DNA from 3 places in the Paraburkholderia sp. Ac-20336 genome. Region 1 is predicted to be linked to each of the others. Evidence: riboswitches for the same ligand, from Rfam matches in the RefSeq annotation. Region 1 holds a riboswitch; each other region holds the start of a gene.
The links. A riboswitch is a leader RNA that binds a small molecule or an ion and turns the genes downstream of it on or off. The one in region 1 is predicted to bind cobalamin.
Positions count from the first base shown of each region.

Region 2: another riboswitch for cobalamin. It lies ahead of cobW (cobalamin biosynthesis protein CobW); the one in region 1 lies ahead of GXB81_RS29800 (TonB-dependent receptor).
Region 3: another riboswitch for cobalamin. It lies ahead of GXB81_RS21490 (HoxN/HupN/NixA family nickel/cobalt transporter); the one in region 1 lies ahead of GXB81_RS29800 (TonB-dependent receptor).

Region 1 covers NZ_JAAGPS010000207.1:391-6,826, reverse strand. The annotation lists gene GXB81_RS29800 (TonB-dependent receptor) at 1-1,949, opposite strand, end outside; cobalamin riboswitch at 2,039-2,298, opposite strand; gene GXB81_RS29795 (ATPase) at 2,507-2,866, shown strand; gene GXB81_RS29790 (cell division protein ZapA) at 2,863-3,177, shown strand; RNA gene ssrS (6S RNA) at 3,355-3,536, shown strand; gene GXB81_RS29780 (EVE domain-containing protein) at 3,669-4,127, shown strand; gene GXB81_RS29775 (SIMPL domain-containing protein) at 4,390-5,118, shown strand; gene lgt (prolipoprotein diacylglyceryl transferase) at 5,265-6,170, opposite strand; partial or broken gene GXB81_RS29765 (LysR substrate-binding domain-containing protein) at 6,207-6,436, opposite strand, start outside.
Region 2 covers NZ_JAAGPS010000155.1:1,126-12,903, forward strand. The annotation lists gene GXB81_RS27480 (CHASE2 domain-containing protein) at 1-2,049, shown strand, start outside; gene GXB81_RS27485 (DUF4136 domain-containing protein) at 2,137-2,763, shown strand; gene bluB (5,6-dimethylbenzimidazole synthase) at 2,937-3,599, opposite strand; gene GXB81_RS27495 (cobyrinate a,c-diamide synthase) at 3,583-4,908, opposite strand; gene cobO (cob(I)yrinic acid a,c-diamide adenosyltransferase) at 4,912-5,514, opposite strand; gene GXB81_RS27505 (cobalamin biosynthesis protein) at 5,511-6,083, opposite strand; cobalamin riboswitch at 6,327-6,567, opposite strand; cobalamin riboswitch at 6,647-6,927, shown strand; gene cobW (cobalamin biosynthesis protein CobW) at 7,048-8,166, shown strand; gene cobN (cobaltochelatase subunit CobN) at 8,173-11,778, shown strand, end outside.
Region 3 covers NZ_JAAGPS010000085.1:16,993-28,770, reverse strand. The annotation lists gene GXB81_RS21505 (sensor histidine kinase) at 1-981, opposite strand, end outside; gene GXB81_RS21500 (ammonium transporter) at 1,429-2,616, shown strand; fluoride riboswitch at 2,656-2,717, shown strand; gene crcB (fluoride efflux transporter CrcB) at 2,793-3,173, shown strand; cobalamin riboswitch at 3,329-3,467, shown strand; gene GXB81_RS21490 (HoxN/HupN/NixA family nickel/cobalt transporter) at 3,501-4,562, shown strand; gene GXB81_RS21485 (IclR family transcriptional regulator) at 5,019-5,855, shown strand; gene GXB81_RS21480 (MdtA/MuxA family multidrug efflux RND transporter periplasmic adaptor subunit) at 6,312-7,700, shown strand; gene GXB81_RS21475 (MdtB/MuxB family multidrug efflux RND transporter permease subunit) at 7,725-10,859, shown strand; gene GXB81_RS21470 (efflux RND transporter permease subunit) at 10,863-11,778, shown strand, end outside.

The DNA.
Region 1 (6,436 bases):
TAGGCCGTTTCATAGTCCTTGTTCAGCAGATTCTCGATTTGCGCGCTCACGTACCACGCTTTCGTGATGTTGTAGCGCGCCGACAGATTCACGATGCCATAGCCGCCCAGATTGCCGGTGCTGTCCACGCGCGGGCCGCTCACGATCCACTCGCCGCCCACGCGCCAGCCGCCGATGCTGCGATTGATCGCGAGCGAGCCGAAGCGTCGCGCGCGCCGCACGAGGTCGACGTCGTTGTCGAGATCGACGGGATTCTGCAGCGTCAGCGAGGCGCGCACGTCGGTCTTGCCGACATGCCCGCTCCACGATCCTTCGAGCCCCTGCACTTTCGCGTGCCCGACGTTCTCGGCCAGATAGATGCCGGGGATCGTCTGCACGTAATCGATCAGATTCGTATAGCGCGTCTGAAAGGCACTGACACGCACCACGCCGAGCAGGTTCGATGCGTACTGCAAACCCGCTTCGACCGAATGACTGCGCTCGGGCCGGATCGACGGATTGCCGCTCAACGGATAGTACAGATCGTCGAAGCTCGGCGCGCGGAACGCGTCCGAATAGCTTGCGGTTGCCTTCCAGTGCGAGGTGATGTCGAAGCCATAGCCGAGATAGTAACTGTTCGCCCCGCCGAAATCGGAGTACTGGTCGCGCCGCACGTTAGCCTGAATCTGATTGCGGCCGAAGCGCGCGGTATAGCCCGCGAATACCGAATCGACGTGACGGTTGGGCGCCGCGAACGTATCGGAATCGAGGCTCTGATCGAGATGCTCGTAGCCGAGTTGCAGCTTCTGGTTCGCGGCCAGCGCGAAATCGTTCTGCCAGGTGTACTGGCGATTGTCGGTATCGAAGCGGCCGTTGTCGATGCCGTTGGTATTCGACACGCTGCGGTCGTCGCCCTCGGCGACCGTGAAATGCGTGGTCCACCAGTCGGTCAGCTTGCCGTTCGCGAACACCGAGACCTGACGCACCTTGCTATAGAGGTTGTTCAGATCGGTCGGCTCGCCATAGGCGTTGTCGTAGCTGTTGTTGCCGTTCGACTGGAAATAGGTGACGCCGGCGTCCCACCTGTCGCTGAACTTGTGACGCAGCGATGCCGAGAGGCTCTCGTTCAGATTGCCGTTCGCGTTCGGATTCGCGCCGGGCGCTTGCAGCGGATCGAGCGAGGAAAAGCCATCGGTTTTGGTGCGCGCGAGCGAGATGTTGAAGGTCGTGCGGCCGTCCTGATCGAGCGCGCCATTGACGCCGACGGTTTGCGTCTGCGTGTGATAACTGCCGTAGCCCAGCGAAAAATTGAAGCGCGGCGGATGATCGCCGCCATCTTTCGTGAACACCTGCACGACGCCGCCAATCGCACCCGAGCCGTACAACGCCGAGACATTGCCGTTCACGACCTCGACGTGATCGACCTGGTCGAGCGGAATCTGCGCGAGTTGCGCGGAACCGAGGCTCACCGAATCGACGCGCACGCCGTCGATCAGCACCAGCGATTGCGTCGACGACGCGCCGCGCAAAAAGAGGCTCGTCGTCGAACCGGGGCCACCTGTACGCGAGATTTGCGCGCCGGGCGCGAGTTGCAGCAGGCCGGGCAGATCGGTCGCGGTCGTGTCGGCAATGTCCTGCTGATCGAACAGCGTGGTCGGCGGGATCGTGTCAGTGAGTGCCTGCGGTCCGCGCTCGGCGGTCACGACGACTGGCGAGAGTACGGTGGCCGGCGGGGTCGCGCGGGTGTTCGCATCGGCATCGGCATTGGTATTCGCCTCGGCGGACGCGCTCGAAGCTGAAGCCGATGATGCGGCCGACGAAGCAGCCGGCGAAGCAACGGGCGATGCAACATCGGCCGGCACGGAAGACGCCGCCGACGCGGCAGCCGTGGTCCCGGCAGTCTGCGCATGCACGACGGGCGGCAGACCCGCGAACGCGAGCAGCGCCGCGCGGGCGAAGGGGGACAGCATGGGTGAGAGTCCTGTGGATAGCGTGCGCAGCCCGCTTCCCCGCAGGCCGACGCGTAACGAGGCGCCCCCGATGTTTAACGTTTTCGCGGGGGACGTCCTCTCCCTCTGGCCGGTATCCGGGCTGCGACACATCGGCCCCGCCTTCCCACGCGTAACGCGCAGTGGCACACTTGCAGGCTCGGCTTCGACCTGCAATCAGGACCGACCTGCATGACGAGTGCGGTCGCTTACCGTTGCGGGGGCAGCGCAGGTTCGCGCGTGCCGGTGTCGAACCCCGCGCGCGCCCTGCTTCCCGTTTAACTGCGCGCGCCGAAAAGCGCGCGCGGGCACCAGAGTGCGGCCAGTTTAGGAGCGACCCCGGCGAGCGTCAAGAAAGGTCAATCCCTGCGCGAGCCGTGCCGTTGAGTGCAGGTTATTGTCCGATCGACGAGCGGTTTTTCATCTTATGGTCGGGAAAATGCTTGCATAAAGCCAAGTTGTTACGTCTCGAAACGAGACAATTGTCGGAACCTGTAACATTCCGCGCTAAAATGCGAGGTCTTTAGAGGACGCAGCACATGCTCACCGAACTCGAATCACTCTCCCAGAACATCGGCAAGCTGATTGCGATCAGCCAGCGCCACCATGAAGCGCGGCTCGCGCTCGAAGAACAACTCGCGCACACGCGTGCCGAAGTCGAAGCCACGCATGCGGAACTCGCGCAATTGCGCGGGGAGCGCGATGCCCTGCAGGCGGAACGCGATGCGCTCTCCGCCAAGATCGACGACGCTCAGGTGCGCCTGAATGCGATTCTCGAGAAATTGCCGCGTGCCCGCGCGAGCAGCGAACCGGATAACCAGCTCGATCTGCTCGACTCCGCTCAACCCGAACCCGAGGAAGCGGAAAGCGACGTGAGCCGCCACGGAGAAAACGCATGACCACCAAGCAGATCGAAGTATCGATTCTCGACGTACCGTATCGTCTCGCCTGCTCGCCGGAAACCGAAGCCGCCCTGCTCGAAGCGGTCGCACGCGTCGATGCGGAAATGAAGAAAATCCGCAACGGCAGCAACGTGCGCGGCACGGATCGCATTGCCGTCATGGCCGCGCTGTCGCTGGCATCGGAACTGCTTAAGCTGCAAAACAGCGTGCGACACGGAGAAGCATTTCCCGCTGAAGAAATCCGGCGTACAATGCAGCAAATGAACGAACAGCTCGGTACTGTGATTGAACAGTACAGCTTGCAGTAAGCGGTCACAGTCGGCTTCGAACCCAATGTCGAACCGGTCGTGAATTCAACGAAGTAGCTTGAAACGCAGTACTTTTTTGCAAAGCGGGTGTGCGGTGTTGGTAAAGCACATGAGCACCTCTCGCAAGCGTTTGAGTTCTTCTGTTAAAGTTTGAACTGCTGTAGCTTCATCGGTTTAGCTTCCCTGCCTGGTTCGCCAAGGTCATATATTCCTTGAACCAATGCCATGTGCACGGTTGCGGAAATTTGTAGCACGGGCGTGCGCGTCACTCTGTCTGATGTACCCGAAGTGTTGCTAACTGCGACCAATTCTGAACCCCCGGTTCAGGATGCCGGCCTAGCGGCTAAGGCGGGGACCTTATCTGGAACGGCATCGTACTTCGGTTCGATGCCGTTTTTCTTTTGGGCTGCGTTTTCTGGTGCTGTTTTCAGGTGCCTTTTGCATGTACCGGTTCGCGCGCGTCGTTCAATCCCTCACGTTCAATTCGATTCATGCGCTACTGGCTGATGAAGTCCGAACCGGACGAAGCAAGCATCGACGATCTCGCCAACGCACCGCATCGCACGTTGCCGTGGACCGGCGTGCGCAACTATCAGGCACGCAATTTCATGCGCGACACCATGCAGATCGGCGACGGCGTGCTCTTCTACCATTCGAGCTGTCCCGAGCCTGGCATTGCGGGCATCGCGGAAGTCTCGTCCACCGCGTATCCTGACCCGACCCAGTTCGATAACAAGAGTCCGTACTACGACGCGAAGTCGTCGCAGGAAACGCCGCGCTGGATGCTCGTCGACGTCGTGTTCAAAAAGAAGATTCCGCTGATTCCGCTTGCTGCGCTGCGCGAGCATGCCGAGTTGCAGGACATGCGTGTGCTCGCCAAAGGCAACCGTCTGTCGATCACGCCGGTGACCGAAGCCGAATGGCGTTTCATCACAAAACAGCTTGTTTAAGGGCATATCCGGCGTTCGTTCGTGACTTATGACGAACGGGTGAACGCACCGTGTTGTTCTCCGCATGGCGGATAACGCCGAATTAGGGAACCAAGACAACGCGAGTCGCGCCTAATGATCGGACACGCGTGTTGCAGGGCTCATTGAAGGGCTTCGCCTGGCCGGCGAGCCAGCCCGTCGCGAAAGAGAACCCGCAACCCCTACGCCATCACATGTCACTTGTGTCACACGTGCACAACCTGTTCAAACAAGGAGTTCAACAATGACGAAACAAGCCGCACGGGCCCTCGCACTCGCTCTCGCCTGCACCGCGCCTGTCGCGCTCGCGCTGACCCCGACCCTCGCGCGCGCGCAAAGCGTCATGCCGCAGCCCGCGGGCGTGCTGTCGCTCAATGCGCAGGCGAGCGCGGAAGTCCCGCAGGACGTCGTCGACATCACATTGTTTTACGAGCAGGAAGCGAGCGATCCGTCCTCGCTCACGGCCACGCTGAACGAGCGCGCCGACGCCGCCTTGCAGAAGGCGCGCGGCGTCAGCGGCGTAACGGCGCGCACGGGCGCATTCTCGATCTTCCCGTCCACCGATCGCGATGGCCACATTTCGACGTGGCGCGGCCGCGCCGAAGTCGTGCTCGAATCCCGCGACTTCGGTTCGGCATCGAAGCTCGCGGGACAGATGGCATCGATCATGCAGGTCGGCAACGTGAGTTTCTCGCTGTCGCCGGAAGCGCAGCGTGCCGCCGAGCAGAAGCTCACCGGCGAGGCGATCCGATCGTTCCGCGAACAGGCCGCTTCGTCGGCGCAGGCATTCGGCTTTAATGGCTATTCGATCCGCGAGGTCAATGTGAATCACGGCGGCGTCATGCCGCGCCCGGTCATGATGATGAGCGCGCGTGCCATGGGCGCCGAAGCGAAGAGCGTGGCGCCGATGCCGCTCGAAGGCGGCACGTCGACGGTGACGGTCAACGTGTCGGGATCGGTGCAGATGAAGTAACGCGCGCGGGAACGCAAACGCGCAAACACACATACCTGCAAACTCTAAAGGTTCTAAAGACCCGCCGCGCCGACCGCCACGCTGCCCGACAAGACAAGGCAAACCGCGGCGCGCGGCTCGACGGATCAACCGCATCGACCCAAGGCTCAGCTCGCGCTCACCGCCTGCGCCGGCTCGCGGCGCCCGCGTCGATAGGCCCACACCATCAGGCCGATGCCCGCGAGAATCATCGGCAGCGACAGCCATTGCCCCATCGACAGACCCATTGCGAGCAGGCCAAGGAAATCGTCCGGCTCGCGTGCGAACTCGACCGTAAAGCGTGCGAGGCCATAGCCGATCAGGAACATCGCGGAAATCGCGCCGAGCGGCTTCGGCTTGCGCGAGAAGAAGATCAGCACGAAGAACAGCGCCACGCCTTCGAGCGCGATCTCGTACAGTTCCGACGGATGCCGCGGCAGCATGTGATATTGCGCGAACACTTCGTTCAGATGCCATTGCGCGGCCAGTTGCGGATGCGCGGTGAGCCATGCGGCGTCGTCGGGCGCGGCGCCCGGAAACAGCATTGCCCACGGCGAAGCCGGATCGGTCACGCGGCCCCACAGCTCGCCGTTGATGAAGTTGCCGAGACGCCCCGCCGCGAGGCCCGTGGGCACCATCGGCGCAACGAAGTCGGTGACTTGCAGCCACGAGCGCTTGCGCTGATACGCGAACAGGATCATCGCGAGCGTGACGCCGAGAAAGCCGCCGTGAAACGACATGCCGCCTTCCCACACCTTGAAGATGTCGAGCGGATGCGCGAAGTAGAAGCTCGCCTTGTAGAACAGCACGTAGCCGAGCCGGCCGCCGAGGATCGTACCGAGCACGCCGTAGAACAGCATGTCGTCGATATCCTTCGCGCTCCAGCCCTGCGCGGCGACGTACGGCAAACGCAGCCGCAGCCGGCCGACGACGATCGCCGCGATGAACGCGACGAGGTACATCAGGCCATACCAGCGCACGGCGAGCGGCCCCAGATGAATGGCGACGGGGTCGAAATTGGGGTGAATAAGCATCGTGTGGTTATGGGCAGTTCAGGTTCAGGAATGCTTCTACAGCAGAGGTTTTACAGCAGCGTCGCCGCGCTCGGCGCGCGGCGCGACCGTCGCGGCATGCGCGCGCACGATCTCGATGAAGCCCGCGAGCACCGGACTCACCTCGTCCGTACGCCAGACGAGACCCGTTTCGATTGCGGGCACCGACTCGGACAGCGGCCGGTACACGACGCCCGTGCGCCGCAGGTTACGCAACGATTGCGGCACCAGTGCGACGCCCATGCCGG
Region 2 (11,778 bases), on a different contig from region 1:
CTCACGTCGCCCGACGACACTGGCCGCCGGGTCGTCGTCGAGCCGGTCGCGCCGCTCGCGCGCGCGGCCGCCGGGATCGGCCACATCAATTTCGAGGTCGATAGCGACGGCATCGTGCGCAGCGTCGCGCGCTTCCAGGGCGACGACGGCTCGCGCTGGCCGCAACTGATGCTGCTCGTCGCCGAAGCGGTCGAGAGCGGCAAGCTGCATCTGCGCGGCGGTCCGCCGCCGCGCCGCTCGGCCGAGCCCGTGCGCGGGAAAGCCCGAGGCGGTGACGGCGGCGAGGGCCGTTTCCTGATCCCGTTCGGCTCGAACGCCGGCAACTACACGAAGCTCAGTTTCGCGGACGTGCTCGACGGCAAGGTGCCGGCCGATCAGCTGCGCGGGCGCATCGTCGTGATCGGCGTGACGGCCTCGGGCCTGTACGACCGCTTCGCGACGCCGGTGTCCGGCGAGCTGGGGCCGCTGCCCGGCGTCTACATTCACGCGAACGTGCTCGACACGTTGCTGACCGGCCGCGAGATCGAGCCGGTCGGGCGCTGGTTCGTGTTCGCGGCGTCGCTCGCGCCGCTCGCCGCGCTGCTCGCCGGCTTTCTCGTGCTGTCGCCGCGCCGCTCGCTGCTCCTGACCGGCACGCTCGTGCTGCTCGCCGCGGCCGGTAGCGCGGGACTGCTCTACGGCGGTCGGCTCTGGATGTCGCCGGTGCCGGCGATCCTCGGTGTGGTGATCGTCTATCCGATCTGGAACTGGCGCCGCCTCGAAATGACGATGGCCTATCTGCGCGGCGAACTGCAGCGTCTCGCCGACGAACCGCATCTGCTGCCCGAGGCGCCGCGCAGCCGCCGCGAGTTCGGCGGCGATGTGCTCGAACAGCACATGGCGCTGATGGCGCAGGCCGCGCAGCGCGTGCAGGACATGAAGCGCTTCGTGTGGGACAGCCTCGACAGCGTGCCCGAGCCGATTCTCGTGAGCGATCTGCGCGGCATCGTGCTGATCGCGAACCACGCGGCCAAGGCGCATTTCGCGCGGCTCGGCGCAGCGATGCCCGAGGACCAGCCGATGCACACGGTGCTCGGCGGCCTGACGCTCGTGAAGACGATCGACAGCGGCGCGGCCTCGGACGCCGAGCGCAACCTGTCCGCGCATGCGCACTGGCCGGCGCCGCTCGATCCGAGGCGCGACGAATTCGCCGCGTTGATGGCGCAGGGTGTCGAAGTGCGCGACGCGAAGGAGCGCGACCATCTGCTGCGCTATGCGACCTGCACCAACGCGCAGGGCGAGACGACCGGCTGGATCGCGGGTCTCGTCGACGTGTCGGCGCTGCATGCGGCCGAGCGTCAGCGTGAGGACGCGCTGCGGCTGCTGTCGCACGACATGCGCTCGCCGCAGGCGTCGATCCTGGCGCTGGTCGAGATGGAGCGCGCGCGGACCGAGCCGGCGCTCGCGCGCGGCCTGCTCGAACGTATCGAGCGCTATGCGCAGCGCGCGCTGACGCTCGCCGACGACTTCGTGCAGCTCGCGCGGGCCGAGTCGCAAACCTATGTGCTCGAACCGCAGAGCCTGACCGAACTGGTGATCGACGCGAGCGACGAAGTCTGGCCGCAGGCGCACGCGAAGCGTATCGCGCTGCACACCGAGACGGGCGACGCCGACAGCGACGGCCACTGGATTTGTGCCGATCGCTCGCTGATGACGCGCGCTTTTGTCAATATTCTGAACAACGCGATCAAGTACAGTCCGCCGGATACGCGCATCGTCTGCAGCTTTGCGAGCCTGCCGGCGGGGCCGCACCCGGGCGGCACGGCGCGGCGCGTGTCGTGCACGATCCGCGATCAGGGCTACGGCATTCCGAAGGAGCAGCAGGCCGGGCTGTTCGAGCGCTTCCGGCGCTTTCACGAGGCGGAGCGGCCGGAAGTGGGCGGCGCGGGACTGGGCATGGTGTTCGTGAAGACCGTCGTGACCCGTCACGGCGGCGGTGTCGAGGTCGTCAGCGCCACGGGCGAGGGCACGGCTTTCACGATCTGGCTGCCCGCGCTCGACGACGCCTAACCAACGCGTAAGCGGCCGAACCGATCGCGCCGCGCCCGTGTCCTATCCGATTGACCCGAGAGCGATCCATCCAAGAGAAACGAGGAAATGGCAAAAGTCTTCTATCTTTGCGCGGCACTGGCCGCGGCGAGCCTGACCGGCTGCGCGGGCCCGAGCGCCGACGTGCACGTCGCGCGGCCCGACCCTGCCGCCGCCGCGCTGCAAGGCGAGCCGACCTATGCGATGGCGCGCACGCAGCCGCAGGAAGGCAGCACCGATCATCCGCAGGCGGAGAAGCTGGTGCGCGACGAGCTGGCGAAACACGGTTTCGTCGATAGCGACGGCAAGCAGGCGCATTACCGTGTGTCGATGGCGTACAGCACGCGCCTCGCGTCGGTCGGCATCGGCGGCAAGGATTGCGAGCCGGCCGACTGCGGCGACTCGGGCGGCGGGCTCGGTGCGCTGATGTTCGGGCGCGCGTACCGCCATACGCTGACGCTGCGCTTCTTCGACTACGCGAATGGCGAGGAGCGCTACAAGGTCAGCGCGGTGTTCGTCGATCGCAATGCGGACCCGCTGCATGCGCTGCCGCTGCTCGCGAAAACGGCGCTCGCGAAGCTGCCGTTCGACGAACCGGCCGACTGGCGCGTGAAGCTGAGCATCGACAAGACGAGCGGCGCGGCGAGTGTGGAGTCGATGAAGCCGTTGCAGCCGTTGCAGCCGTTGCAGCGTTGAGGCAACGCTGAGGCAGGGATAGGCTTTGGGCTAACGGCTCTGTTGGGTTGGGGCTGACGGGGCTGAGCCTGGGCTTGGGCCGGGTCGGGACGAAGTCGAAACGAGGCCCAAACCTGGTTCATCCAGACCCGGCTAAAGCGGCAAGCCGGGGCCGCCCCGGCCTTGTGCGCGCCTTACTCGCGCTCCACAACATCACCCTGCGGCCAGCAGTTTTCGAACACACAATCGGCAAGCGGCAGACGGCTCGCCCAGCGCTCGGTTTCGAGCATCGGCTCGCTGTAAAACCGGTCGACGTGGCCGAGGCACAGAATCGCGACCGGCCGCGCGCCCGCGGGCATGCGCAGCAGCTCGCGCACCGCCTCGACGTCGAACAGCGACACCCAGCCGAGCCCGAGCCCTTCCGCGCGCGCGGCGAGCCACATGTTCTGGATCGCGCACGCAACCGAGGCAAGGTCCATCTCCGGCAGCGTGCGGCGTCCGAACACGTGCCGCTCGCGCCCGTCCATCAGCGCGATCACGAGCAGTTCCGCGCATTCGAGCATGCCCTCCACCTTGAGCTTCATGAACTCGTCGCGGCGCTTGCCGAGCGCGTCGGCGGTGGCGAGCCGTTCGCGCTCGACGATGTCGTGCAGGGCCGTGCGCAGGGTTGAATCGGTAATGCGCGCGATGCGCCACGGCTGCATGAAGCCGACGCTCGGCGCGTGATGCGCGGCGTCGAGCAGACGCCGCAGCACGGCGGGATCGACCGGATCGGCCACGAAGTGGCGCATGTCGCGGCGTTCGTAAATCGCGCGATATACCGCGTCGCGCTCGGAATCGTCAAAAGGCTGCGCCATGGAACAGGGCGGCCGTGAAGGCCGGGTTGGAAGGCCAGTAGGCGTGCATATAGGTTGCCACAATCGGGCCCACGCGATAAACCGCCTCGCCGGCGGCGTCGCTGTGCGCGCGTGTGGCGAAGCGCAGCGGCGCGAGCGGCGTGCTGAGCTTCGAGTAGTGGAACGTGTGGCCGGTCAGCGGGCCGTGCAGGCTGTCGATCTGCTGCATGCCGAGCGCGGCGAAGCGCTTTTGCAGCGTCGCGTGACCGGGCACGAGGCCGAGCATGGGCGTGCTCGTGCCGTGCGCGTCGGTCAGCCGGTCGAGCAGATAGAGCATGCCGCCGCATTCGGCGACCACGGGCTTGCCCGCCGCGACGTGCGCGCGGATCGACGCGGCGCTGCGCGCGTTGCCGGCCAGCGTCGCCGCGTGCAGCTCGGGATAGCCGCCCGGCAGATAGAGCGCGTCGATGTCGTCGGGCAGGGCTTCGTCGGCGAGCGGCGAGAAGTCGTGCACTTGTGCGCCGAGCGCTTCGAGCAGCGCGACGTTGGCCGGATAGATGAACGAGAACGCGGCGTCGCGCGCTATCGCGATCCGCTTGCCTTCGAGCAGGCGCGGCAAGACTTCGGGCACGGGCGAGTCGAAGTCGACGGCCGGCGGCAACTCGGCGAGCGCGGTTGCCGCGAGCGTATCGGCCGCGTGCTCGAGGCGCGCGTCGAGGTCGTCGATTTCGTTCGCCTGGTGCAGGCCAAGGTGCCGGTCGGGCAGCGTGATTTCGTCGCTCGCGGCGATGTGCCCGCACCAGTGCAATTCGGGCGGCAGCGCTTCCTGCAGCATCTGCGCGTGGCGCGCCGAGCCGACGCGATTCGCGAGCACGCCATGAAACGGCAGTTCGGGCCGAAAGCGCGCGAGCCCGAACGCGAGCGCGCCGAAGGTCTGCGCCATCGCCTGCGCGGAGATCACCGCGAGCACCGGCACGCCGAACGTCGCGGCGAGATCGGCGCTGCTCGGCGTGCCGTCGAACAGGCCCATCACGCCTTCGATCAGGATCAGATCGGCCTCGGCCGCCGCCTGCGCGAGCAGGTTGCGGCACGCGGTTTCACCGACCATCCACAGATCGAGCGACAGCACCGGCGCGCCGCTCGCGCGCGCGAGGATCATCGGGTCGAGAAAGTCCGGGCCGGTCTTGAACACGCGCACGCGCCGTCCGAGCCGCCGGTGCAGGCGCGCGAGCCCCGCCGTGATCGTGGTCTTGCCCTGGCCCGAGGCGGGCGCGCTGATAAAGAGCGCGGGACAGGCCGGGCGGCGCGTCGCTTCGGGCGCTGACGGCATCGCTCAGAACTCCACGCCGCGCTGCGCCTTCACGCCCTGCTCGCGATACGGATGCTTGATCGCGCGCATTTCGGTGACGAGATCGGCGGCTTCGATCAGCGCGTCCGGCGCATGGCGGCCGGTCACGACGACGTGCAGCATCGGCGCGCGCGCGTTGATGACCGACAGCACTTCGTCGAGCGGCAGGTATTCGTACTTGAGCACGGTGTTCAGTTCGTCGAGGATCACCATCTGATAGTCGCCGCTTTCGATCATCCGGCGCGCCTCGTCCCAGCCCTTGCGCGCGGTGGCGATGTCGGCGTCGCGGTTCTGGGTGTTCCAGGTGTAGCCGTCGCCCATCGTGACGAAATCGCAGTGTGCGATCGCGCCGAGAAAGTCGCGCTCCGAGGTATGCAGCGCGCCCTTGATGAACTGCACGACGCCAAGGCGCATGCCGTGGCCGAGCACGCGCACGGCCATGCCGAACGCGGCCGTGCTTTTGCCCTTGCCGGTGCCGGTGTTGACGATCAGCAGGCCTTTCTCGACGGTCGCGGCGGCCTGTTTCTTTTCATGGCCCTCGCGGCGGCGTTCGGTCATGCGTTGATGCGATTCGGGATCGGTTTTCATCGAAGGTCCTGTTGGGGAGTGTCGGGTTGGGTTGGAGCGGTGTCGGCGTCGCTGCTGGCCGAGGCGATCGCGACGGTAACGCCGTCGTGCACGGTCTTGGGTACGAGCAGGCGCGCGGGCTGTGTGGGCGATGCAGCGGCTGACGCAGCCGCCAGGGTCTGCGCCGCGAGCAGCGCGCAGGGTTCGCAAACGCCATCGACGCCGAGATGCGTTTGCGCGGCCAGCGACGGCGTGGCGACCGGCACCGCGGCGATCTGCTCGCGGCTGAACACCTGCAACGGCAGCGCATGACGCGCGCAGAATTCGCGCAGGCCCGCTTCGTGGGCCTTGGCGTCGAGCGTGGCGACGGCGTGAATCTGTTCGAAAGAAGCGACGCACGTGTGCGAGCCGAGCGCGGCGCGCACCGCCGCTTCGATCTGTTGCGCCGAACTGCCGAGGCGACAGCCGATGCCGACGCCGAGCGTCTTGCCCGGGCGTCCGGTGTGTCGAGCGGCATCGGCTTTGGCTTCGGCATTCGCGTCAGCGCAAGAGGCCTCGTGCCCGGCGCTGGCGAGCGAGGCGCGCGTCATCGCGGCATGCAAGGCAAACGCCTCGCGGTAATGGAAAAAGGGCGGCTGCCTGCAAGGGCGCACGCGGCAAGGAAGATCGAGGTCATGCGGTACTGCGAATCCGGGCTTGGACCATCGCGCGGCGCGTTGCGTTTTCGCGGCGAAAACCCCGTGGAAAAACGCCACGCTTGGCGCGGCCATGCTTGAACGCCATCACATCCGTTCCCCGCGGATTCCGGCGGCCGGCAGCGCAGCGATGAACGCGGCGCCGCCTCCGCGTCTGGCCGGTATCCGGGCTGGCGGCCTCACGCGCTTTGCCTTCCCGTCCGGATTCGTCGGACAGTGGCGCGAAAAACGCATGTGCGACGCGGCCGGAACGGCGCTCGCGTCGCAGGTCGCTTACCGTTGCGGGGACAGCACAGATTGAACGCATGACGCGCTGCCTGTTTCCCGTTTAACTGCACACGCGAGTGCATGTGCGGGCACCAAACGCGCGCATACGATAGCACATGGCGCCCCGCCGGATAAGCGCGCGCGGCGCTTCACGCGGTGTCCTTTCCTTGACTGCGCATGGCCGTGGGCCTACACTCGCACGCACTTCTGGTGCTCGCGCGCGCATCCATGCGCGTGCAGTTAAACGGGAAACAGGGAGCCCACCTGCTCTGGAACGGGCCAACCTGTGCTGTCCCCGCAACGGTAAGCGAAAAGCGGTATCGGCTGCATGGCCGGCCACCGCGGAGCCGGCTTCGATGTCCACGCGCAAGGCTGCGTCGGCATATCACCACTGGTCGAGAAACCACTCGGCCGGGAAGGGGAAGCGGCGCTTTCGCCAGCCCGGATACCGGCCCGAAGATGCAGGACGGACGCCACGGGGATGCGGCGTCGCGTTCACGACCTCACTTTCCGCTTTCTGTTTTCCGTTGTCGCGGCAACGCCGGCGCTCGTTCCGGCATGCGCGGCGCAACGCCTTCGGATGAACCTCACGATGCAAACTCAATTGCGCAAGATCCCCGTCACGATCGTCACGGGCTTTCTCGGCAGCGGCAAAACCACGCTGCTGCGGCACATTCTTCAGCATGCGGGCGGCAAGCGCATCGCGGTGATCGTCAACGAGTTCGGCGAACTCGGCATCGACGGGGAGATCCTCAAGGGTTGCGGCATCGGCTGCGATGAAAACGGCGTCGAAACCGAAGGGCAACTGTATGAACTCGCGAACGGTTGCCTCTGCTGCACCGTGCAGGAAGAGTTTTTTCCGGTGATGGAAAAGCTCGTCGAGCGCCGCGGCGAAATCGATCACGTGCTGATCGAAACCTCGGGTCTCGCATTGCCGAAGCCGCTCGTGCAGGCGTTCAACTGGCCGCAGATCAAGAGCAGCTTCACGGTCGACGCGGTCGTGACCGTCGTCGATGGTCCGGCTGCCGCGAGCGGCCAGTTTGCCGCGAACCCGGTCGCCGTCGATGCGCAGCGCAAGGTCGATCCGAATCTCGATCACGAATCGCCGCTGCACGAGCTGTTCGAAGATCAGTTGTCCGCGGCCGATCTCGTGATCCTGAACAAGACCGACCTCGTCGACGATGCGCAGCAGCGCGCGGTCGAAGCGCTGATTCGCGGGGAGATTCCGCCGCAGGTGAAGATCGTGCGCGCGCAGCAGGGCCAGCTCGATCTGCACACGCTGCTCGGGCTCGAAGCGGCTTCGGAAGAGACGATCCACCTGCGCCACGATCATCACGGTTCCGCCGACGATCCCGACCACCACCACGACGAATTCGATTCGGTCGTCGTGGAAGCGCGCGTGTCGTCGCGCGACGCGGCGATCGCCGCATTGCAGACGCTTGTCGAAGGCCACACGATTTATCGCGTGAAGGGCTTTGCCGCGTTGCCGGGCGCGGCGATGCGCCTCGTGATTCAGGGCGTGGGGCGGCGCTTCGACAGCTATTTCGACCGGCGCTGGCAGGCTGGCGAAAATGACGGCGGCGCGCACGCCGGCAGCCGTTTCGTGCTGATCGGCGAAGACCTCGATCAGGCCACGCTGCAACGCGCGTTCGACGCGGCACTCGACGCCGCCGCTCCTGCGCCCGCGAGCGTTGCCGCACACCAGGCGTAAGCGCTCATGCATCTGCTACGCACGACGCCGGGCGGTTTCGTCGACGATACGCAGGGCGTGATCCGTATCGATCAGCAGCCTGCCGATATCGTCGTGCTCAGTTCCGCCGACACCACGCTGTCGCTGCTCGCGAGCGTGGTTCCGCGTCTCGGCGACGGCTTCCCGAGCCTGCGGCTCGCCAACGTCACCTATTTGCGGCAGCCGGCGTCGGTCGATTTCTATCTCGACGACGTGTTGCAGCATGCACGCGTCGTCGTGGTCGATCATCTCGGCGGCGAGGCTTACTGGCCGTACGGCATCGAGCAGGTCGTCGCGCTCGCGCAGCGCAGGCAGCAAACGCTTGCGATGTTTTCCGGCGATTTGCAGGAAGACCCGAACCTGCTCGCGCGCAGTACCGCGAGCGCCGAGCTGTGCCATCAGTTGTGGCGTTATCTGCGCGAGGGCGGCCCGCAGAATGCCGAGGCGTTCCTGCGCTGCATCGCCTATCGCGCGCTCGATTGGGGACGCGAGCCCGAGCCGCCGCGCGCGTTGCCGGCCGCGTCGCTCTATCATCCCGCGCACGACACGCCGACCATCGCCGACTGGCAGGCGCGCTGGCGCCAGGACGCGCCTGTGGTCGCGATTCTGTTCTACAAGGCGCATCTGCAGGCTGCCAATACCGCGGTGTTCGATGCGCTGATCGACGCGCTCGAAGCGCAAGGGCTCAATCCGCTGCCGCTCGCGATCACGTCGCTGAAAGATGCGGTGAGCCGCGAAGTCGTGCAGTCGCTGTGCGCGCAGCACGATGCTGCACTCGTGCTCAATACGACCGCGTTCGCCGCGTCCGCGATCGACGACCCCGAGCCGCTCGCGCTGGCCGGCGACGCGCCGGTGTTGCAGGTGATCCTGAGCGGCGGCAATCGCGAGGACTGGCTCAAGGACAATCACGGCCTCAATTCGCGCGACATCGCAATGCATATCGCGCTGCCGGAAGTGGACGGCCGCATCATCACGCGTGCGATCAGCTTCAAGGGGCTCGCCTATCGTTGTCCGCATACCGAGGTCGACGTGGTCCGCTATCAGCCCGACCTCGAACGCGTGCGTTTTCTCGCCGAACTGAGCCGCCGCTGGTGCCGTCTACGTTCGCTCGACAATGCGGACAAGAAGCTCGCGCTGATTCTCGCGAACTATCCGATGAGCGAAGGGCGCATCGGCAATGGCGTCGGGCTCGATACGCCGGCTTCGGTGGTCGGCATTCTGTCGATGCTGCGCGGCGAGGGCTATCGTGTTGGCGAATTGCCCGAAAACGGCGCTGCGTTGTTGCAGAAACTCACCGAAGGCGTGACCAACGATCCGGTCGTGCGCGATCTGCGTCCGGCCTTGCAAAGCCTTGCACTCGACGACTATCTCGCGCATTTCAACGCGCTGCCGGCGAGCGTGCGCGATGCGTTGAACGCGCGCTGGGGCCCGCCCGAGCAGGACCCGACGCTGCGGCGCGGGCGCTTCATGATCGCGGGCTGGCGCTGCGGGCACGTATTCGTCGGCATTCAGCCCGCGCGTTCGCGCGAGCAGGGCGATTACGCGAGCTATCACGATGCCGAACTCGTGCCGCCGCATGCCTATCTCGCGTTCTATTTCTGGCTGCGCCGGCAGTTCGGCATCGACGCGGTCGTGCACGTCGGCAAGCACGGCAACCTCGAATGGCTGCCCGGCAAGAGCGTCGCGCTGAGCGAGGCGTGCTGGCCCGATCTGATTCTCGGGCCGATGCCGCATCTGTATCCGTTCATCGTCAACGATCCGGGCGAGGGCAGCCAGGCCAAGCGGCGCACGCAGGCGGTCATCGTCGATCATCTGATGCCGCCGCTCACGCGCGCCGAAAACTATGGACCGCTGCAGGATCTCGAACGCCAGGTCGACGAATACTACGAAGCGCTGATGGTCGATCCGCGCCGCGCGAAGCTGCTGCGCCGCACGATTCTCGCGACGATCGTCGAGCACCGCCTGCACGAGGAACTGAGCCTCGCCGCGCCGAATGGCCAGGATGATGAAGACGCGCTGCTCACGCGCGTCGATGCGTGGTTGTGCGAACTGAAGGAAGCGCAGATTCGCGATGGTCTGCATACGTTCGGGCAATCGCCGGCCGGCGTGCAGCGGCGCGATACGCTGCTTGCGCTCGGGCGCTTTCCGATCGGCGATGGACAGGGGCGCAGAGCGGGGCTCGTCGACGCGCTGGCGCGCGATCTGCGTATCGATCATCTGTTCGATCCGTTGACGGTCGATTGGGCCGCGCCGTGGGACGGTCCGCGCCCGGCCGTGTTGCAGCGGGTCAGCGACGCGCCGTGGCGGCATTACGGCGATACGCGCGAGCGGCTGGAGATGCTCGCGGCGGAGTTGTTGCTCGGGGTGTGTGGTGTGGGCAGCGATGAAGCGGATGGCGCGCGTGCGGCTCCATCGTTTGAGAGCAACTTGCCGCAAGCGGCGCTAGTTATCGAACGTTTGCGCGACGACGTGCTGCCGCGTCTCGACGCCTGTGGCCCGCAGGAAATGCTGCAACTGAAGCGCGGCCTCGAAGGCCGTTTCGTGCCGCCGGGGCCGAGCGGCTCGCCGTCGCGCGGACGGCCCGACGTGTTGCCGACCGGCCGCAACTTCTATTCGGTCGACACGCGCGCGGTGCCGACGCAAGCGGCCTGGGCGCTCGGCCTGAAATCCGCGCAGCAGCTGATCGAGCGGCATTTGCAGGAACATGGCGATTATCCGCGCGCGATCGGCCTGTCGGTATGGGGCACCGCGACGATGCGCACCGGTGGCGACGATATCGCGCAGGCGCTCGCGCTGCTTGGTGTGCGGCCGAAGTGGGCGCCGGGCAGCCATCGCGTGACCGACTTCGAGATCATGCCGATCGAAGCCTTCGACCGTCCGCGTATCGACGTGACGTTGCGTGTGTCCGGTTTCTTCCGCGATGCGTTTGCGAACGTGATGCATCTGTTCGATGCGGCCGTGCAAGCCGTCGCCGAACTCGACGAACCCGAAGCGTTGAATCCGATCCGCGCGCGCGTGCAGCGCGAACGCGATGCGCTGATCGCGCGCGGCATGGAGCCGGCCGAAGCGCGCAAGCGGGCCGGCTGGCGCGTCTTCAGCGCGCGTCCCGGCGCGTATGGCGCGGGTGTGCAAGAGATGATCGACTCGCGCCACTGGCAGACCGACGCCGATCTCGCGAACGCGTATCAGGCATGGGGAGGTTACGCGTACACGCAGAAAAGCGCGGGCGAGGCAGCGCAGCACGCGTTCGGCACGCGTCTCGCGGCAATGGACGTGGTGCTGCAAAACCAGGACAACCGCGAGCACGACGTGCTCGACTCGAACGACTATTACCAGTTCCAGGGCGGCATGGTCGCGGCGGTACGGCATCTGGCCGGCCAGCAGCCGAGCGTCTATCACGCCGATCACAGCAATCCGGCCGCGCCGCGTGTGCGTACGTTGCGCGAGGAGATCGCGCGCGTGATCCGCTCGCGGGTGGTCAATCCGAAATGGCTCGATGGCGTGAAGCGCCACGGTTATAAAGGCGCGGCCGAGATCGCGGCGACCGTCGATTATCTGTACGGCTACGATGCGACCGCGCGCGTGGTCGCGGAT
Region 3 (11,778 bases), on a different contig from region 1:
GGCCGTGAGCGTCGATTCGCGCACCGCCGCGCGCAGTTCGTCGCAGGCGCGGATCAGTTCCTTCGAAAAGCCCTGCAGGTTCACGAGCGGCGCGCGCAGATCGTGCGACACGCTGTAGATGAACATCTCGTTTTCCTGGGTCTGCTGCCGCAGCGTCTCGTTGATGCGCGCGAGTTCGGCCGCGCGGCGCTCGAGGTCCGCATGAAAGCGCGCCTCGATGCGCTCGGCTTCGAGCAGACGGCGGCTCGTCTCGTGCAAGGTCAGGTCGAGCCGCGCGATCTCGTCGCGGCCTGCGCCGATCGGCGCAAGCGGCTCGTTGCTGGCGAGGCGCCCGGCGTTGTCGGAAAGCTGCGCGAGCCGGCCGCGCACGCCGCGCGTGAACAGCCACACGGCCATCGCGACGAACAGCAGCGAGCCGAACGCGGCCGCGACGATCAGCGATTGCTGACGGTCGCGCGCGGCGTCGGCGGCATTCGAGCGCAGCATGTCGAGGCGCCGCTCCTCGGCCTGGAACGCGGTCACCTGCAGACGAAAATGGTCGAGCACGTCGGCCTGGGCGAGATCGTGGAAGCGCGCGAGAATGTCGGCGCGGCGCCCCGCGTGCATCAGGTCCTCGATCCGGTCCGACCATTGGCGATACGCCTGCACCGCCTGGCGCACCTCGACCACGCGCTCGACCTGCGCCGGATTGTCGGCGACCAGCTCGGCCAGTTGATCGATGCGCCGGTCCACGTCGACCCATACCGCGACCGGCGTCGTGAAGCGGACGTCGTTGGCAAGCACGGCGCCGCGCAGCGCGACCGATTCCGACAGCACCGGGTCGAGAATCGCGGTGCTCTGGCGCAGCACTTCCTCGCTGTGCATTGCCCAGCGCTCGGCTCGCGCCGTATCGGCCTGCGCCTTCACGAGTCCGGAGAGCAGCGCCAGTTCGAGAACGGCGGGAATCGCGATCAGCAACAGGCCTTTAGTGGTCAGTCTCATGCGTACGCATTGGTGGGAATGGCCGGCGGATCGTGCACGGAATCGGCACATTATGTCGGCGTTTGCGCGGGAAGACAAAGCGGGCCGCAGGCCGGGCCGCACGGGAAGCCGGCGCGAACGCGACGCGAGACACGCCGCCCGGCTGTCGGGCGCCGTATGCGCCGCATACACCGCAGGCGCCTCATGCGTCAGGAATCCAGATAAAACTGTAATAGAAATCGAAGATTATGCCCCCGGCTGGATCATTCCCGCCGCCATCCGGCGCGCATGCACTTTTTTTGTGCCTGTTGTCGCTATTCAGGTGCAAAGTCCAGCCCACGCGGCACGGTGCGAAATCGTGTGCAAGTCCATCCCGGTGCCTGCTTGCACCGCACCGGCGCCGCCGGCACAACTTTGGCCCACTTCTTGCTCACATAGCGCACTTTTTGGCATAAGCGGGACACATCGATGGAAAGTCTGAAATACGGCGCCGACACCGAGTTTCTTCTGCTCGGCGCCGCCATGGTGCTGGCGATGCACGCGGGCTTCGCGTTCCTTGAACTCGGCACGGTGCGCAAGAAGAATCAGGTCAATGCGCTCGTCAAGATCCTCGTGGATTTCGCCGTCTCGACGATCGCGTATTTCTTCATCGGCTACACGATCGCGTACGGCGTGCAGTTTTTCGGCAGCGCCGCGTCGCTCGCCGAGCACAACGGCTACGGGCTCGTGCGCTTCTTCTTCCTGCTGACGTTCGCCGCCGCGATTCCGGCGATCGTCTCGGGCGGCATCGCCGAGCGCTCGAAATTCAACCCGCAGCTGTTCGCGACGTTCGTGCTGGTCGGCTTCGTCTATCCGTTCTTCGAAGGCATCGCGTGGAATGACCGCTTCGGCATTCAGGACTGGCTCACGCAGGCGTTCGGCGCGCCGTTCCACGACTTCGCGGGCTCGGTCGTCGTGCACGCGTTCGGCGGCTGGGTCGCGTTGCCGGCCGTGCTGCTGCTCGGCGCGCGCCACGGCCGTTATCACCGCGACGGCGGCATCGCCGCGCATCCGCCCTCGAACATTCCGTTTCTCGCGCTCGGCGCATGGGTGCTGACGGTCGGCTGGTTCGGCTTTAACGTGATGAGCGCGCAGACGCTCGACAAGATCAGCGGCCTCGTCGCGGTCAACTCGCTGATGGCGATGGTCGGCGGCACGCTGAGCGCCTGGTTCGCCGGCCGCAACGACCCCGGCTTCACGTACAACGGCCCGCTCGCCGGACTCGTCGCGGTATGCGCGGGCTCCGACCTCATGCACCCGCTCGGCGCGCTGGTGACGGGCGGCATCGCCGGCGTGCTGTTCGTCTATATGTTCACCTGCGTGCAGAACCGCTGGCGCATCGACGACGTGCTCGGCGTATGGCCGCTGCACGGCCTGTGCGGCGCGTGGGGCGGCATCGCGGCCGGCATCTTCGGGATGCGCGCGCTGGGCGGCATGGGTGGCGTGTCGCTCGGCGCGCAGGTGCTCGGCACGCTCGGCGGCATCGTCGTGGCGGTGCTCGGCGGCACGCTCGTGTATGGCGTGATCCGCATGACCGTGGGCCTGAGGCTCGATCAGGAAGAGGAATACAACGGCGCGGATCTGTCGATCCACAAGATTTCGGCGACGCCGGAGTGAGCCGGGGTGCGCGTACAAATGCGCACACCGATGTTAGACTGCGCGGCTGGAGATGGCATTCTCCCTTAACCGCCCTTGGGGCTGATGATGCCTGCTACGCCCGGTCATGCGGACGCGGCATCGTCTCGCCCGCATGAACCGGTTTGTCGACACACTCCGGTTTCCGATCCTCTTCCATGTATTGGTCCTTTCTCGCTGTCGCCATCGGCGGCGCACTCGGCTCGCTGTTTCGCTGGTTCCTCGGCATTCGCCTGAACGGCCTGTTTAGCGGACTGCCGCTCGGCACGCTGGCCGCCAACGTGATCGCCGGCTACATCATCGGCGTGGCGGTCGCGGGCTTCGCGCGCGTGCCGCAACTCGCGCCGGAATGGCGGCTCTTCGTCATCACCGGTTTGATGGGTGGTCTCTCAACGTTCTCGACCTTCTCCGCCGAAGTCGTGCAACGCCTGCAGGACGGACGGCTCGGCTGGGCGGCCGGCGAAGTCGCGATTCACGTCAGCGCCTCGCTCGCGATGACGATCCTCGGCATCGCAACGGTGTCGCTGCTGTCGCGCTGAGCAGCCGGCTCGACACTCGCTCGGCACCCGCGCAGTACTCGCGTGCGGACATGCGTGCCGCCGCCCGAAAAACCCAACCGGGAGCGAAACCGGAACCCGTTCGACGGTCTCGCCGACTCTCGCGGCCGGCGCAGAAATCGACTTTTCAGTATCGGCGATGTATAAGCCCACAGGGCCTACGCCTCAACACGGACACAGCGGGAAGCCGGTGAGATTCCGGCGCGGTCGCGCCACTGTATCGGGGGAACCTGTTTCACCCCGGAGTCAGACCTCGCTATGTCGTCTTTTCCCAACCTGCACGGAACGCGCAATTCCTGGAGATTCAACATGCTTGATCGACTCGTCGAGATTTTCAACGATTCGGATTCGAGAGTCCGCAGCAAATTATTCGGCATCTACGGCGTGCTGATCGCCATCAACCTGCTCGCGTGGCTGTGGGCGATCGTGGCGTTCCACCACTATCCGGTGCTGCTCGGCACCGCGCTGCTCGCGTACGGATTCGGCCTGCGCCATGCCGTCGACGCCGACCACATCGCCGCCATCGACAACGTGACGCGCAAGCTCATGCAGGAACGCAAGCGGCCCGTTGCCGTGGGCTTCTTTTTCTCGCTCGGCCATTCGAGCGTGGTCGTGCTCGCGTCGGTCGCGGTGGCGCTCGCGACCACCGCGATCCAGGGCCGCTTCGACAACTACAGGGAGATCGGCGGCATCGTCAGCACGGCCGTGTCGTCCTTTTTCCTGTTCGCGCTCGCGCTGATGAACTTCCTGATTCTGCGCGGCATCTACCGCGCGTGGCGCCACGTGCGCAATGGCGGCGCCTATGTCGACGACGACTTCGACATGCTGCTCGCGAATCGAGGCTTCATCGCGCGCCTGTTCCGGCCGCTCTTCCGGCTCGTGACGCGTAGCTGGCACATGTATCCGATCGGCTTTCTGTTCGGCCTCGGCTTCGACACCGCCACGGAAATCGGCCTGCTCGGCATCGCGGCGACGCAGGCGGCCAAGGGGCTCTCGCCGTGGGCGATCATGGTGTTTCCGGTGCTGTTCAGTGCGGGCATGTCGCTCGTCGACACGCTCGACGGCCACCTGATGCTCGGCGCCTACGGCTGGGCGTACGAAAGGCCGCTGCGCAAGATCTACTACAACATGACGATCACGCTCGTCTCGATCGCGGTCGCGCTCGTGATCGGCGGCATCGAGGCGCTCGGCCTTCTCGCGGATCAGCTGAACCTGAAAGGCGGCATCTGGGACGCGATCGGCGCGCTCAACGATAACTTCGGCATGCTCGGCTACATCATCATCGGCATCTTCGCGCTCAGCTGGCTCGTGTCGGCGGTGATCTATCGCGTGAAGCGTTTCGACGAGGTGCAGACCAACCCGCAGGTCTGAGCGTACGAGAGCGGAAAGAAAGCGGAAAAGAAAAAAAGGCGTCACGTTGCCGTGACGCCTTAAAAGTTCTAGCCATTCCGAGGGCCGTGCTAGAACCTGAGAGACGGTATTAAAGCAAAAGCAGCGGGGGTTAAAAGCGGTGCCTGAAAGCAGACTTCGAAAGCATTCGCCGCCGAGCCCCTTGCATTCCCGCGCGATACGGGCAACGGGAACGATACGGCCGGCAACCTTTCTGGAAGATTCCATCTTTCGAAATAATGTTCCATTTTTTATGATTATGCTGACTAAGTCAAGCAAAATCCGAATCCAGGTCGTTCCGGCAACTTTTTCCGATAGAATCGATTTGTCACAAACAAAACTGAACTGGTGCCACGGCTGGAAGATGCCCGCCGTCTTCCGTAGACCGGCCGTCGACGGGGGACGAACTCAGAATCTGAAATACAGTTCCAAAAAACCATGAAACGACCTACTCCGATCCCGAGCGCAGCGGTCGTCGCCAAAGACCGGGACGGCTCGGGCGACGAAGTCACCGCCCTCGCTCGCGGCCTGACCGTGCTGCGCTCGATTGCCGCCGCGAACGCGCCGCTGAGCAATCGCGAACTCGCCGAACTCACCGGCATTCCGAAGCCGACGGTCTCGCGCATCACGGCGACGCTGGTCAGCGCCGGCTTCCTGCTGCGGCTGCCCGACAGCGAACGCTTCGTGCTGACTTCGTCGGTGCTGGAGCTGAGCAACGGCTTTCTGCGCAATTTCGACATCCGCGCCCGCGCACGGCCTTTCCTGATCGAACTCGCCGAGCGCACCGCCCTCTCGGTGCATCTGGCCGTGCGCGACCGCTTCGACATGGTCGTGATCGACACGATCCGGCCGCGCTCGGCGGTGCTCGTGTCGCGGCTCGAAATCGGCTCGCGCATGAGCCTGACGCGCACCGCGGTCGGCCGCGCCTATCTGGTGGCGCTCGAGCAGCCGGAACGCGAAGCGTTGCTTGCCGGTCTGCAGACGGCCGAAGGCAACGAATGGGGCTACATCGGCGGACGGCTCGAAAGCGCGATCGAGGACACGCTGGAGCGCGGCTTCGCGATCGCCACCGGCGAGTGGTACGACGGCCTCAATGCGATCGCGCTCGGCTTCGTCGGGCCGTCGGGCGAGCGCTATGCGGTCAATTGCGGCGGCGCGGCCGACCAGTGCCCGCGCGACTGGCTCATCTCGCATGCCGCGCCCGCGCTGCTCGAATGCATCGGCAAGATCGTGCTCGAAGTCGGCGGCACGCCGGCGCGCCGGCTCGACACCTGAGGCACCGAGACAGACACCGCGACAGGCACGGCGAAAAGCACCGCGGCCGGATGCGCCACCAGCCGGCGCACGCGGCCGACGGCGCCCGGCGAGGCGCCCCTTCACACCAGGCCAACAATTTCCCAACATCCTGTAACCTTCGTAATTAAACGAAAAATAGGCGGCTGGACTGTTACAGAGACCGCAACGTACGATCACGCATCCCGTCGCGGGATACACGCGCATCTGGCCGTTTTTGCCGTCGAAAACGGCGCCGCGCGCGCCGTGGTGATTCCGCATTGCGTTAACATCTCTGTCCCGCGCCTCGGGTAGCATCGCGTTGCGCGACGCACCCGCAACCGAACGCAACCTGACGCAACCGCAGCCGCCTGTCATGCCGTCCACGTGTCGCCGCCCTGCGGGCGCGGCAAACGCGCGAGCGGCGCACATCAAAAAGCCAGCCACCCGACCGAACCGATGGACGAACAACAAAAGCACCCGGAAAACCAGCGCCCCACCGCTTCCCAACCGTCGGCAAGCGGCGCGCAACATGGCGCGCCCGGCGCGGTAAAGCGGCATCGCGGCCGCACCATCGCACTGATCGTCGCGGTTCTGGTCATTCTCGGAGTGGTGCTATGGCGCTGGCATCCGTGGGGCGGCGCGAGCGGCGCCAGCGCCCCGGCCGGCGCAAGCGGTGCGCGGGGCGGTGGCCGCTTCGGCCGCGGCGGTCCGAACGCGATGGCGAACATGGCGCAGCCGGTGCACGTCGCCACCGCCACGCAAGGCGAGATGCCGGTCGTGCTGACCGCGCTCGGCACGGTCACGCCGCTGGCTACCGTGACCGTGCTGCCGCAGCTGAGCGGCGTCCTGCAGGACGTCTATTTCAAGGAAGGCCAGATGGTCAGGAAGGGCGACGTGCTGGCCCAGATCGACCCGCGCCCGTACGAGATTTCGCTGCGCAACGCCGAGGGCACACTGGTGCGCGACGAGGCGCTGCTCGCCACCGCGCGCCTCGACCTCAAGCGCTATCAGACACTGCTCGCGCAGGACTCGATCGCGAGCCAGCAGGTCGACACGCAGGCATCGCTCGTGCGCCAGTACGAAGGCACCGTTAAGTCCGACCAGGCGAATGTCGACAGTTTCAAGCTCGACCTCATCTACGCGCGCATCACCGCGCCGGTGTCGGGCCGCGTCGGCCTGCGCCAGGTCGATCCGGGCAACTACGTGACCTCGGGCCTCGCGAACGGCATCGCGGTCATCACGCAGTTGCAGCCGATCAGCGTGATCTTCACGACTTCGGAAGACAACCTGCAGCAGATCATCCAGCACACGCAGAACGGCGAACAGCTCTCGGCCACCGCCTACGACCGCAGCAACACGCGGCCGCTCGAAGTCGGCTCGCTGAAGACGATGGACAACCAGATCGACACGACCACCGGCACGGTGCGTCTGCGCGCGCTCTTCGATAACAAGGACAACGGGCTGTTCCCGAACCAGTTCGTCAACACGCGCCTGCTCGTCGACACGATCAAGGACGCCGTCATCGTGCCGACCTCGGCGGTGCTCAACGGCTCGATGGGTCCGTTCGTCTACGTCGTGAAGGACGACAACACGGTCACGGTCCGGCCGGTCAAGCCCGGTCCCGTGGACGGCGAGCGCACCAGCATCAAGTCGGGCCTCGCGCTCGGCGAGCGCGTCGTGATCGACGGTTCGGACCGTCTGCGCGAAGGCTCGAAGATCACGATTCCGGCCGAGCGTCCCAGTGGTGCATCGGGCGCATCGGGCGCGCACGCTGCGGTCGGCGCCTCGGGTGCTTCCGCCGCGCATGCGCATCGCGGCAGACACGCGTCGCAGGCTGCGCAATAAAGTAAAAGGCACGGCACTTACCGCATGAATCCATCCCGCGCTTTTATTCTGCGTCCCGTCGGCACCGCGCTGCTCATGGCGGCGATCATGCTGGTCGGCCTCGTGGCGCTGCGCTTTCTGCCGCTCTCCGCGCTACCCGAGGTCGACTATCCGACGATCCAGGTGCAGACCTTCTATCCGGGCGCGAGTCCGGACGTGATGACGTCGTCGGTGACGGCGCCGCTCGAGCGGCAGTTCGGACAGATGCCGTCGCTCAATCAGATGTCGTCGCAAAGCTCGGCAGGCTCGTCGATCATCACGCTGCAGTTCAGCCTCGACTTGCCGCTCGACATCGCCGAGCAGGAAGTGCAGGCCGCCATCAATGCGGCCGGCAACCTGCTGCCGTCCGACCTGCCCGCACCGCCGATCTACGCGAAGGTCAATCCGGCCGACGCGCCGATCATCACGCTCGCGATCACCTCGAAAACGCTGCCGCTCACCCAGGTGCAGGACCTCGCCGACACGCGCCTCGCGCAGAAAATCTCGCAGGTCGCGGGCGTGGGTCTCGTCAGTCTGTCGGGCGGCCAGCGCCCGGCCGTGCGGATTCAGGCGAACCCGCGCGCGCTCGCCGCGTACGGCCTGAATCTCGACGATCTGCGCACCACGATCTCGAACCTCAACGTCAACACGCCGAAGGGCAACTTCGACGGCCCGACGCGCAACTACACGATCAACTCGAACGACCAGCTGACCGATCCCGACCAGTACAAGAGCGCGGTGATCGCCTACAAGAACGGCCGGCCGGTCATGCTGACCGACGTCGCGAACATCGTCGCGGGCGCGGAGAACACCAAGCTCGGCGCGTGGGTCGACAACACGCCGGCGATCATCCTGAACGTGCAGCGCCAGCCGGGCGCGAACGTGATCCAGGTGGTCGACAGCATCAAGGCGCTGCTGCCGCAACTGCAGCAGGCGCTGCCCGCCGCGCTCGACGTGCAGGTCGTCACCGACCGCACCACGACGATCCGCGCGTCGGTGCGCGACGTGCAGTTCGAACTGGCGATGTCGGTCGTGCTGGTCGTGCTGGTGATGTACCTGTTCCTCGCCAACGTCTACGCGACGATCATCCCGAGCCTCTCGGTGCCGCTCTCGCTGATCGGCACGCTCGCCGTGATGTACCTGTGCGGCTTCTCGCTCGACAACCTCTCGCTGATGGCGCTGACCATCGCGACCGGCTTCGTGGTCGACGACGCGATCGTGATGATCGAGAACATCGCGCGCTACGTCGAGGAAGGCGACACGGCGCTCGAAGCCGCGCTGAAGGGCTCCAAGCAGATCGGCTTCACGATCATCTCGCTGACGGTCTCGCTGATCGCGGTGCTGATTCCGCTGCTGTTCATGGGCGACGTGGTCGGCCGGCTGTTCCACGAATTCGCGATCACGCTCGCGGTGACGATCGTGATCTCGGCGGTCGTCTCGCTCACGCTCGTGCCGATGATGTGCGCGAAGCTGCTGCGCCACACGCCACCGCACGAAAGCCACCGCTTCGAGGCGAAGGCACACCGCTTCATCGACTGGGTGATCGCGCGCTACGCGGTCGCGCTCACGTGGGTGCTGAACCGGCAGCGCTCGACGCTCGTCGTCGCCGTGCTCACGCTCGTGCTGACCGGGCTGCTCTACGTGTTCGTGCCGAAGGGCTTCTTCCCCGTGCAGGACACCGGCGTGATCCAGGCGATCACGCAGATGCCGCAGTCGGTCTCGTTCGCGTCGATGGCCGAGCGTCAGCAGGCGCTCGCCGCGCAAATTCTGAAGAACCCGGACGTCGACAGCCTCACGTCGTTCATCGGCGTGGACGGCAGCAACATCACGCTGAACAGCGGCCGCATGCTCATCAACCTGAAGCCGCGCGACGACCGCAGCCATACCGCGAGCGACGTGATCCGCCAGTTGCAGAAGGACGTCGCGCACATTCCGGGCGCCTCGCTTTTCATGCAGCCGGTGCAGGACCTGACGATCGACTCGACCGTGAGCCCGACGCAATACCAGTTCATGCTGACCGATCCGAACATCAGCGAATTCACGACGTGGGTGCCGAAGCTGGTCGACCGCCTGAAGCAGTCGCCCGAACTCGCCGACGTCGCGACCGATCTGCAGGACAACGGCCGCTCGGTGTTCATCGAGATCGACCGCGCGACTGCCGCGCGCTTCGGCATCACACCGGCCACGATCGACAGCGCGCTGTACGACGCGTTCGGCCAGCGCATCATCTCGACGATCTTCACGCAGTCGAACCAGTACCGCGTGATTCTCGAAGCGCAGCCGACGATGCAGCAATACACCGATTCGCTGAATTCGATCTACCTGCCCTCTTCCACCTCGACGGGCGGCCAGGTGCCGCTGTCGTCGATTGCGAAGTTCATCGAACGGCCCGCGCCGCTGCTCGTCACGCACCTGAGCCAGTTCCCGGCCACCACGGTGTCGTTCAACCTCGCGCCCGGTTCGTCGCTCGGCGCGGCCGTGCAGGCGATTCAGCAGGCCGAGCAGGACATCGGCCTGCCCGCCTCGTTCCAGACGCGCTTCCAGGGCGCGGCGCTCGCGTTCCAGGCCTCGCTCGCCAACGAGCTGTTCCTGATCCTCGCGGCGATCGTCACGATGTACATCGTGCTCGGCGTGCTGTACGAGAGCTTCATCCATCCGATCACGATTCTCTCCACGCTGCCGTCGGCCGGCGTCGGCGCGCTGCTCGCGCTGCTCATGACCGGCCATGATCTCGACATCATCGGCATCATCGGCATCGTGCTGCTGATCGGCATCGTGAAGAAGAACGCGATCATGATGATCGACTTCGCGCTCTACGCCGAGCGCGAGGAAGGCAAGCCGCCGCGCGAGGCGATCTACCAGGCGTGTCTCTTGCGCTTCCGGCCGATCCTGATGACCACGTTGGCCGCCCTGCTCGGCGCGCTGCCGCTGATGCTCGGCACCGGCGCGGGCTCGGAGCTGCGCCGCCCGCTCGGCATCGCGATCGCGGGCGGCCTGATCGTGAGCCAGCTGCTGACGCTGTTCACGACGCCGGTGATCTACCTCGCGTTCGATTCGCTCGGCCGCCGCCTGCGCGAGCGCTTCAACCGTAGCGACTCGTCCGGCAGCGCCACGCCGCCCGCCGCCGATGCAGGGAACTAGGCGATGAACCTGTCGCGTCCGTTCATTTCCCGCCCGGTCGCCACCACGCTGCTGGCGATCGGCATCGCGCTGTCGGGCGTGTTCGCGTTCACGAAGCTGCCGGTCGCGCCCCTGCCGCAGGTCGATTTCCCGACCATCTCGATCCAGGCGTCGCTGCCGGGCGCGAGCCCCGAGACCGTGGCGACGAGCGTCGCGAGTCCGCTCGAACGGCATCTGGGCTCGATCGCCGACGTCACCGAAATGACCTCGTCGAGTTCGGTCGGCGCGGCGCGCATCACGATGCAGTTCGGCCTGAACCGCGACATCGACGGCGCCGCGCGCGACGTGCAGGCCGCCATCAACGCGGCGCGCGCCGACCTGCCCGCGAGCCTGCGCAGCAACCCGACCTACCACAAGGTCAACCCCGCCGACGCGCCGATCCTGATTCTCGCGCTCACCTCGCACACGCTGACGGCCGGCCAGTTGTACGACTCGGCCGCCACGGTGCTGCAGCAGTCGCTCTCGCAGGTGGACGGCATCGGCGAAGTGGACGTGAACGGCTCGGCGAACCCGGCCGTGCGCGTCGAACTGGAGCCGCATGCGCTGTCGCACTACGGCATCGGTCTCGAAGACGTGCGCGCGGCGCTCGCCTCGGCCAACGCGAACAGCCCGAAAGGCTCGATCGAGTTCGGCGAGAACCGCGTGCAGCTCTACACCAACGACCAGGCGAGCAAGGCATCGCAGTACAAGGACCTCGTGATCGCCTATCGCAACGGCGCGCCGGTCAAGCTCTCGGACATGGGCGAGGTCGTCGATTCGGTCGAAGACCTGCGCAACCTCGGCCTCTTCAACGGCAAGCGCTCGGTGCTCGTGATCCTGTACCGGCAGCCCGGCGCGAACATCATCGAGACCGTCGACCGCGTCAAGGCCATGCTGCCGC